Regions from separate parts of the Lactobacillus sp. ESL0230 genome, predicted to be linked through region 3. Evidence: riboswitches for the same ligand, from Rfam matches in the RefSeq annotation. Region 3 holds a riboswitch; each other region holds the start of a gene.
What was found. Region 3 has a riboswitch for thiamine pyrophosphate ahead of thiM (hydroxyethylthiazole kinase). Riboswitches for the same ligand answer to the same signal wherever they lie in the genome.
Positions count from the first base shown of each region.

Region 1: it holds a riboswitch for thiamine pyrophosphate, as region 3 does, so the genes downstream of both, F5ESL0230_RS00480 (ATP-binding cassette domain-containing protein) here and thiM (hydroxyethylthiazole kinase) in region 3, are expected to answer to the same signal.
Region 2: it holds a riboswitch for thiamine pyrophosphate, as region 3 does, so the genes downstream of both, F5ESL0230_RS01870 (ECF transporter S component) here and thiM (hydroxyethylthiazole kinase) in region 3, are expected to answer to the same signal.

Region 1 is NZ_REHI01000003.1:29,092-32,377, forward strand. It holds gene F5ESL0230_RS00475 (energy-coupling factor transporter transmembrane protein EcfT) at 1-541, opposite strand, end outside; gene F5ESL0230_RS00480 (ATP-binding cassette domain-containing protein) at 552-1,907, opposite strand; TPP riboswitch at 1,959-2,048, opposite strand; gene F5ESL0230_RS00485 (helix-turn-helix transcriptional regulator) at 2,187-3,116, shown strand; gene F5ESL0230_RS00490 (MucBP domain-containing protein) at 3,283-3,286, shown strand, end outside.
Region 2 is NZ_REHI01000006.1:18,281-21,566, forward strand. It holds gene F5ESL0230_RS01865 (M42 family metallopeptidase) at 131-1,213, shown strand; TPP riboswitch at 1,272-1,360, shown strand; gene F5ESL0230_RS01870 (ECF transporter S component) at 1,406-1,984, shown strand; gene F5ESL0230_RS01875 (tyrosine-protein phosphatase) at 2,142-2,888, shown strand; gene udk (uridine kinase) at 2,951-3,286, opposite strand, start outside.
Region 3 is NZ_REHI01000008.1:286,621-289,906, forward strand. It holds gene F5ESL0230_RS07855 (alpha-L-fucosidase) at 1-642, shown strand, start outside; gene tenA (thiaminase II) at 653-1,312, opposite strand; TPP riboswitch at 1,404-1,507, shown strand; gene thiM (hydroxyethylthiazole kinase) at 1,579-2,367, shown strand; gene thiD (bifunctional hydroxymethylpyrimidine kinase/phosphomethylpyrimidine kinase) at 2,381-3,190, shown strand; gene thiE (thiamine phosphate synthase) at 3,196-3,286, shown strand, end outside.

The sequences.
Region 1 (3,286 bases), on a different contig from region 3:
CATAGCCATGTGACTCCATTGCTTGGGCTAAATTTTCGGCTGAATTGAGGGCAATTAAGATTGCTTTGAAGTAGAGTGTAGGTGACCAAAAACTTAAATAAACTCCCCGCATCATTGCAGCGGTTTGGACTTTTTTAATTGCTTGTTTCATTTGGGGAACAAGATTAAGTGCTGCTAAAATGCCATATGCGAATTTACTTGGTAGATGAAAATTTTGTTCAAAGCAACGAGCAAATTCTGTGGTCGTAGTTCCAATAAAAACGCAGTAGATGGTCAGAGTGTAGACATAAATTCTACTAGCTAAACAAAGAGCGTTCTGTAAATTGGGTTCAGGTGTAAACCAGTACAGCGTAGCAAAGATGGTCGTTGCTGCTACTAATGGTAAAAGTAATGTTAAAAGTAAATTTTTGATTTTGACATGATTAAAAAGTAAATAAACTACTGCTATTCCAATAATGATTAAATTTGTAGGTAAGCTGGTTGTCAATGATATCTCTAAAGAAACTGTTACTGCTAAAAAGAACTTAAAACCAGGATTCAATGCGAGCACCTCATTTCGTTACATAGGTTAATTGTTGGTTTTTAAAAACAAGATGATAATCACACCACTCCGCAATGTTAGTAAGGTCGTGGGTAATAATTACTAATGTTTGCCCTTGTCGAGCTTGGTTCTCCTTTAATAAATTTATGATTTGTTTAGCAGAATGATCATCTAAGCCACTTAGCGGTTCATCAAGTAAGAGCACAGCTTGACTAGCAATGATCATCAATAAAATTTGCAATTTCTTTTGTTGACCACCAGAAAGGGAATAGACAGCTTGATCTAAGGTTTGATCTAATTCCAAGGCAATTAAAGCTTTATTAATTTCTGGGTCAGTAAAGAAATGGTTGTTAGGACTTTTTTTACTCAAGTTAAGCTCATCTGCAACTGAAATATTAATAAATTGGTCACTAGCTTTTTGGAAAACTTGCCCAACTTGCCGCAAATATTTACGCGCGGATAGTTGGCTAATTTCATGGTCATAATAAGTCAAGCTACCATCGTAGGATAACATTTTACTAAGGGCATTAAAAAGTGAAGTTTTACCAATGCCATTAGCTCCCGTAATGAGGGTGGTTTTACCAGCCATAATTTGTAAGTGCTTTTGGTTTAAAAGTAATCGATTTTCACTAATTTTTGTATTAGTTAAAGTAAAACAGGGTTGCTCACTTTGAGGGAGAGCAAAATGATAATTTTTTTTATCTTTATTTTTTTGCAATAAGTTATCTTTGGCTGCTGCACTTAGCTTAGTGATTACTTTTTTTTGAAATTGAAATATATTGTCACAAATATTTTGATAATTGCTTAAAAGATGATCACTAATGAGAATAGTTTTCCCTTGTTTTTTTAAAGCTGCTAATTTGTTAATTAAAAAGTGCCGAGTATCTGGGTCACAACTGGCAAATGGCTCATCAAGTAAATAAAGATCTACATCCATTGCTACTAGAACAGCTAGTGCGACTCGTTGCTGTTCACCACCAGACATTGTATTAATTTTTTGATCAAGTAGATGGTCAATCTGGGTAAATTTAACGGCCAATTTAAGACGCTGGGCATATTGTTCACGGTCAACTTGGAGGTTTTCTAAAGCGAAGATAATTTCTTCTCGCGGAGTAGACATTGTAAATTGTTCACTAGCATTTTGGAACAGCATCGCAGCTCGTAAGCCATTTAAATCAACTTCCCCAGTGAGTTGACCAGCATATTTGGGATAAAGTGCTGCAAGTATTTTTAGTAGGGTAGATTTGCCGCAGCCTGAAGGTCCTACTAATAATGAAAATTCTTTTGTAGGTATGGTTAAACTAAGGTTATCTAAAATTTTATTCTGCAGGTCATATGTAAAAGTTAAATTTTTAATAGTAATCAATTTTATTTCCTAAGTATAAAAAAAGTCATCATGGCTTCATACCAGATGACGTAAAATTCAAGTGATTTTCCCTTCGTTGGCATTATCCATGCAGGTTCAGTGGGTATGTTCTCAGCCTTATCGGCACCCCAAGATTAGTGTCATTATACCTAAAAGATGGTTTGCTGTCTATCTTGATCATGATATTAAAGTAAACTTTTTTGCTTTAAAAATTTATAAGTAACAAATCTTTTGATATATAATTAAAGTATAATATAAAATCATTGAGAAGGTGAAGGTATGACAGCAGCTAGGCTGGAACAATATTTAGCGAGTGTTTTACAAGCAATAAGTACTGATACAAATGAGGTATGTCTCAAACCAGTTAATAGCACTTTTGATCTATTTACGATTTATCTTGAAAATCATAATACTGGTCTACATCGCTATCAAACTGCTCGTCAAACTATTATTTTTATGGTGGCAGGAACAATAAACATAAAAATCAATGGAAAAAATATTCGTTTAGCAACAGGAAATAGCGTTTTTTTAGAACCAAAATGTGAATATGATGTTCCTAGGCAAACTAAAGAAGATATAATCGTTAAATTTGAATTTACTAATCATTTAAATTTTCTCAATGCTATAGCTAAATTTAATGATGACGAGCAGAAAATAGTTAGCCAAATAAAGTTATCTCTTAAGACGGAGCGGTTGTTATATTTAAAAAATTCAAAATTAGCCAAACCCACCCAACTGATGAGAAGAATCGTTGATGAATATTTAAACCAAAATTTGTTTACTAGTGAAATGATTAGTGCAGAATTAATGATGGCATTTTTAACAACGATTAGAAATCAAAAGCTATCAGCTCTACCACTGGTTAACTATGAATTTGCTGAGACAACTCTAGATCAATATATTGATGAAAACTTTGCTCATATTACTTTGGAACAAACTGCAAAGCATTTTGGTTTAAATCCTAATTATTTTTCAACTTTAGTTAAGCAAAAAACTGGAAAAAGTTTTGTTGAGCATGTTGATGAAAGACGTATGCAGGAAGCACGTACCTTACTAGCACGCCCCGATATTTCGGTTAGAGATATTATTTCTCAAGTAGGATATAGTGGTAAATCTTTTTTTTATAAAAAATTTAACGAGTATTATCATGAAACGCCAGTTCAAATGCGGACAGAATTATTTAGACAAGCAAATATCAACTTAAAATAATGAGATATTAATTTTATTATATAACTATTGTTATATTATGTATATATAAACTTCTGCTTGCTGGATACATATGCTACAATCGCTTTCAAAGTTATATTTATAGCATAATTGGTTGTTAATGACTTTAAATTGAAATCACATAGGTGTAGCCGAAAGGACACAAGATATGA
Region 2 (3,286 bases), on a different contig from region 3:
AGTAGATAGTTTTAATTTTTTTGTCTATACAAGGTTTTTATTTAAAAATGAAGTTTAATTTAAATTGTAGTTTTCTTAATATAAATTTTGCTACAATTAAGAATAATAGTAAAAAATGAAAGGCTAAAAAATGAAAAAAGAAGAAGAAATTAAAATGCTTAAAGCCTTTGCAGATGCAAACGCAACCTCTGGCTTTGAAGAAGAATTTGTTAAATTGTTTACAGAAACTGTGAAGAGTTACGCTGATATTAAAATTGATGGTATGTTGAATGTTTATGCAGCTAAAAAGCAAAATAAAGCTCACCGTCCAATAATCCAGCTTGATGCACATTCAGATGCTGTTGGCTTTATTACACAGGCTGTAAGGCCTAATGGCTTAATCAAATTTGTTCCACTTGGTGGCTGGGTTAAATACAATATTCCAGCTTTACGTGTCAAAATTAGAAATCGTGATGGTGAGTATATTCCAGGAGTAGTGGCAACTAAACCGCCTCATTTTATGACTGAAGCAGAGCGTAACAATGTTCCAGATGTTGCTGACATGTCGATTGATGTTGGTTCAAGCTCACGCGAAGAAACTATTAATGATTACAAAATTGACACTGGCTGTCCAATTTTCGTTGATGTAAAATGCGAATATAATGATAAGACAGGTTTGTTTTTTGGTAAAGATTTTGATGATCGCTTTGGTGCAGCCGCAATGGCGGATGTTCTTGAAGAATTAAAAGATGAACAAACAAACTTTAATATCGTTGCTGCTCTTTCAAGTCAAGAAGAGGTTGGGTTACGAGGTGCGTATGTAACAGCTAGGGAAGTTAAACCCGATTTGGCGATTGTACTAGAATCATGTCCAGCTGATGATACTTTTACCCCTGACTGGTTATCTCAAACTGGTCTTAAAAGAGGACCGATGCTACGTGACATGGATACCTCATTCTTACCTAATCCTAAATTTCAACAGTATGCCTGCGATGTAGCTGATAAAAATCATATTCCTTATACGCGCTCAGTTCGTACTGGTGGGGGACAAGATGGAGCCGCTATTTACTATGAAAATGGTGCACCTACTATTGTGATTGGTATACCTGTACGATATGAACATTCACCATATTGCTTCAGTGCATACCATGATTTTAAGGCTGCAGTTGATTTAGCAGTGGCAATTATTCGTGACATGACTGAGGAAAAGCTTGCTAGTTTTAGTAATTTTTAAATACTTAATAAAATAAAATCGTGTAAGCAAAGGCTACACGATTATGCTATAATACAGAAGAAGTCACTAGGGGTGCATATAGCTGAGAAATACCCTCTGAACCTGAACGGGATAATTCCTGCGTTAGGGAAGTGTAACAGAGTAAATTACTAAGTACTCCTAATGACTTAATAGTTATTTAGGAGTATTTTTATGTTTACAAGATCATCAAAGTGGAATACTAAATCAATTATTTTAGTTGCTTTAATCGGAATAATTATGGGTGTGATTTACACTTATGGCTTCAATTGGGCCTATAATTTAATTAAAATGACCTTGATTCCAACAGGCTTTGCACCGGTAGTTGATACAGTTTTTACAGGTTTGTGGCTCATGGCTGCGCCTTTAGCAATATATTTTGTGCCAACTGCTGGGTCTGGTACTATTGGTGAATTATTAGCGGCAGTTGTTGAAATGGCGATTGGGGGACAATGGGGAGCAACGACTATTATATCTGGTATTCTACAGGGGGCATTAAATGAAATTGGCTTTTTCCCTAAAAAAGAACGCTATCAGAAATTTTCTTGGGCAAGTGTGATAACAGGAGCAATTTTTGCTGGCTTGGGCTGCTTTATTTTGTCATATGTGCTTTATGGTTGGTCAAAATTTAGTCTTGTACTACAAATAACAATGTTTATTACTAACTTGATTTCAGCTGTTGTTTTTGATGGTATTTTAGTTAAATTAATTATTAATATGTTTGAACGTGCTGTAAAGCCAAAAATAAGTTAATTAGAGTAAAATAGTTGCAACTTATCCTGTCCAAAGGTTGATAGCAGATAAAACAGTTAGCGGCTATTTTTGTTTTGGTTGAAATTTGGCTCTAGCTCGAGTAAATTTTTTGATAAAAAGAATAATTCGGATATATTAGATATAGATAAGGGGAATTATGGTAAAAGATATTACGAACTGGCGCTCATTAGGCGGTTATGTCGGTGCAAATGGGAAAAAAGTAAAAGAAAATATGCTTTTTCGGTGTGGACAGTTATTTGATTTATCTTTAGAGCAAAAGGAGGCCGTCCGAAATAAATATCAAATTAAGCAATTAATAGATTTTCGTGGTGCTGATGAACGAAAAGAATATCCAAATTATATTTGGAATGGATTAACTTATATTACGATAGATGTTCTAGCAGATGCTGCTACTAACCAAGCTAGTCTTGATGAAATTATTTCTGCTAATGGGGATGTTGCAGGTAATATGCTAATTACATACAAGCAACTAGCTTTAACAAATTCTGCGCGTGAGGGATATCAACAATTTTTGCTGACTCTAGTTGACAATCCCGTACCAACAGCTTTCCATTGCTTTGCGGGAAAAGATCGCACTGGTGTTGCAGCAGCGTTAATTTTAAAGTGTTTGGGTGTTGGTAATCATGATATTTTTACTGATTATTTAAAGACAATTGAAGCAAGAAGCAAAGCTAATAACGAAATTTTAAATCTTTTAAAAGGACAGTTAGATGTAGTTCAACTTGAAAGTGTAAAGGCAGCACTAACTGTACAGCCTTCGTATTTAGAATGCTATTTTAAAACAATTGAGCAGAATTATGGGGATTTTGATAATTACTTGGTAAATGGGTTGAAGTTGCCAACTAATTTTAAGGAAAAAATGCAAGGTACTTATTTGGAATAATTAATGAATAATCATCAAATAACTTAGTAGCAAAAAGGACTGATCTCGAACATAAAGGAGAATCAGCCCTTTTTATTTAGAACAGAATGTACTTTGGTTGTCAACATATCAATAGCAACATCATTAGTGCCACCTTCTGGAATAATGATGTCAGCATAACGTTTAGTGGGTTCAATAAATTGATGATACATCGGCTTAACTGTGTCAAGATACTGTTCAATTACTGAATTAATTGAGCGCCCACGTTCTTCAATGTCTCGTTCAAGTCGGCGAATAAAACGAATATCGTCATCAGTATCAACGTAAACTTTAATATCCATTAAGTCACGAATTTTTTTACTGGATAAAACTAAAATTCCTTCAAGTATAATAATATCAACGGGTTCAGTATGAATTGT
Region 3 (3,286 bases):
AGGCAAGGGCAAAGTGAAGGAAAAAAAGTTGATGTCATAACTTTTGAACGCGGTAATCCAAAAATAGTTCACCATGTTCAAGATAATCGTTATTTAGCGGCAGAAACATCATTAACTCTAAATAAACACTGGGGAAATGCTAAAAATGATCTCAACTATATCTCAGCTAAGCAATTAATTGAACAAATATGCCATACACGCAAAGTTGGCGCAAATTTATTAATTAATGTTGGACCAGAATTTGATGGTTCATTGAATGTTCATTGCCAATCATTACTTGAAATTGTAAGTCATTGGATGAAAATAAATCACGAAGCAATTTACGGTACTGCTAATTATGAATACCCAACATATCCTTCAACATCAAACATTCATGATTTTATCAAAGGTCGTTATCTCTTCGTTGATAATCTTGGTAATATTGGTAATAGTAATGTTATTTTAGGCGGTGAAAAAGCTCGTCAACTTGTTTTTAATAATTGGCCAAATAATCAAAAAATTAGTCATATTGTTTGGTTAGATAATAATAAAAAATTAAGCTTTAAACAAAACTATACTCAAAAATCACTAGAGATTTCAGCTGATGGATTTGAATATGGAACTAATTTAATTGAACGAGTTGCCAAAATTTATTATAAATAATGCACATATTTTATTTCCACTGCTCTTTTGCGTAAGCCATTTGCCAAAACTGTAATTCGTAGTAGCTACTGCGAATAAAAGCTGTTTGCATCATTTGACGATCAGTTGCGGTGGCTTGACTAGCCAAAATATTTATTAATTGCAAAATATGTGTCACATTGACCTTATACCAGTCACTATCATAAGTATCTATCCATGTTTGATAGAGTGCTACGGGTGAGCCAACTTCAGCTAATTTTTGCCCAATTTCTTGATACAACCAATAACAAGGAACAATTGCAGCGATTGCTGGGGCAAAGCCATCACGTTCGAGTGTCAGATACATATGATTGACATAATTATACGCCGTAGGCGCAACCGCTGTTTGTCTAATTTCCATTGGAGTAATTTTTAATTCCGTAAAAAAATCACTGCGGACAGACCATTCGCAAGCCTTAAGATCTGCTTCACTCTGCAATAAAAATTGTTTGATTTGCGGATTACCTGCTTGTTCAGCTAATAGATGATGGAACTTACTAAATTCAACTAAATAATATCGATCCTGCAGTAAATAAAACCGAAATTTTGTTAACGGTAGTTGGCCACTTTGTAATTCTGTAATGAAAGGATGCACCAGACTTTTTTGCCATATATTTTGTGCTACTTTATGCAATTGCTGCGTGAAACTCATTAATTTGCCTCTTTTCTACTTTATTAATTTTATTCTTATTTTATGCCTATTTTTAATTGTATTAAACAGAAAAAATCATTATAATAGAAAGCGATAACACGAGGGGAGCCCCCATCGCGGCTGAGATGGAACTACGTTCTAGACCCTTTGAACCTGTAAGCTAATTCTTGCGTAGGAACGTGTCAATAACCGTTAAGCTTTGACACATGATAGTGTCAAAGCTTTTTATTTACGCAAGTAGGCTAGTGCAATTGTTGGAGGTTGAAATGAAGTTAAATATTCTCAATGAATTACGAGAAAAAAATCCGGTTGTTTTAAATGCTGCTAATTTTGTCACCGTTCAAGATGTTGCTAATAGTTTAAATGCTATTGGTGCTTCACCAATTATGAGTAAGGAAATTGCCGAAGCCGAAGAAATGGTTAAGATGGCTTCAAGCGTTACCCTTAATCTCGGCACCTTAACCCAGTTGCAAATTGCCCAAATGAAAAAAATAGGCGCTTTAGCTACCCAAGATAAAAAGCCTATCGTATTTGACCCTGTCGCTGTAGGAGCGGTTAATTATCGTCTGCAAACAGCGCAGGACCTCCTCCACAGATTTCCAGTTAGCATAATCCGTGGTAATGCTGGCGAAATTGCAGCTTTAGGGGGTTTTGAATGGAATGCCCGAGGAATTGATGCCGGTTCGGGTTCAGGTAATCTTGACCAAATCACCCAAAAAACGGCTCAAAAATTGGACTGTGTTGTTATTGCTAGTGGTGCAACAGACACAATCAGCAATGGCAAGAAGATTGCACATGTTTACAACGGCACCCCGCTATTTCAAGCCCATGTTGGCTCAGGTGATGTACTATCTAGTATTGTGGCAGCTTTTGCATCAGTTGGGGCTGATCCATTTGAAGCAGCTCAAACTGCCACCTTGGTATTTGCAGCTACTGGCGAATTACTAGCTAAAGACCATCCAAAAATTGGCCCTGGCACGTTCGGTATGCATCTGATAGACTACTTGGCTAAAGTTCAAGTTGCCGATATTGAAAAAATAGCAAAATTTGACTAAAGGACGGCTTTTTATGACTGAAAAAATTAATTCTTTCCCCCAAGTATTAACAATCGCTGGAACCGATTCTGGTGGTGGTGCTGGTATTATGGCCGATCTTAAGACTTTTCAAATGCAAAAAGTTTTTGGTACAGCAGTGGTGGTAGCTGTTACCGCACAAAATACCCTTGGTGTACAAGACTCTTTTTTAATACCATTAGAACTAATTGACGCACAATTTACTTCACTTGCCGCTGATTTTAAGATCCGTGCCTGCAAAACAGGAATGCTTGGCGATGCAGCTCACGTGCATCAAGTTGCTCTTAACCTAAAAAAGTATGATTTTGGTCCCATTACAATTGATCCCGTAATGGTAGCTAAAGGCGGTGCACCCCTGCTAAGTAAGGATGCTGTTAAAACTGTCAAAGAGGAACTTTTACCACTTGCAGATTTAGTAACACCCAACTTGCCCGAAGCTGAAGTACTGACGGGAATTAAGGCAAGCAGCGAAAAACAGTATCCCGCATTAGCTCATGCCTTACAAGAGATGGGTGTGAAAAATATTCTAATCAAAGGTGGTCATGCTGAAAATGAACTAGTACGCGACTATGCCCTCTTAGCCGATGGTACCGATTTTTGGATTAGCAGTCCACGTACCCACACCAAAAGAACTCATGGCACCGGTGACACTTTAGCTGCAACAATTACAGCTCAGCTCGCTCACGGTCAAACTTTAAGTGCTGCAATTAAACTTGGTAAACAATACGTAGCCAAAGCTATCGCAGAAACCATCCAAGTTGGCCATGGTCACGGACCACTTAATCATTGGGTAAAAATAAACTAGGAGAAATTATGCAAAAATTTGATTCCACACAGTTAACCGCATATTTTGTCTGTGGAACACAAGACCTGCCCGCAAACAAAAGTCTACCAGAATTAG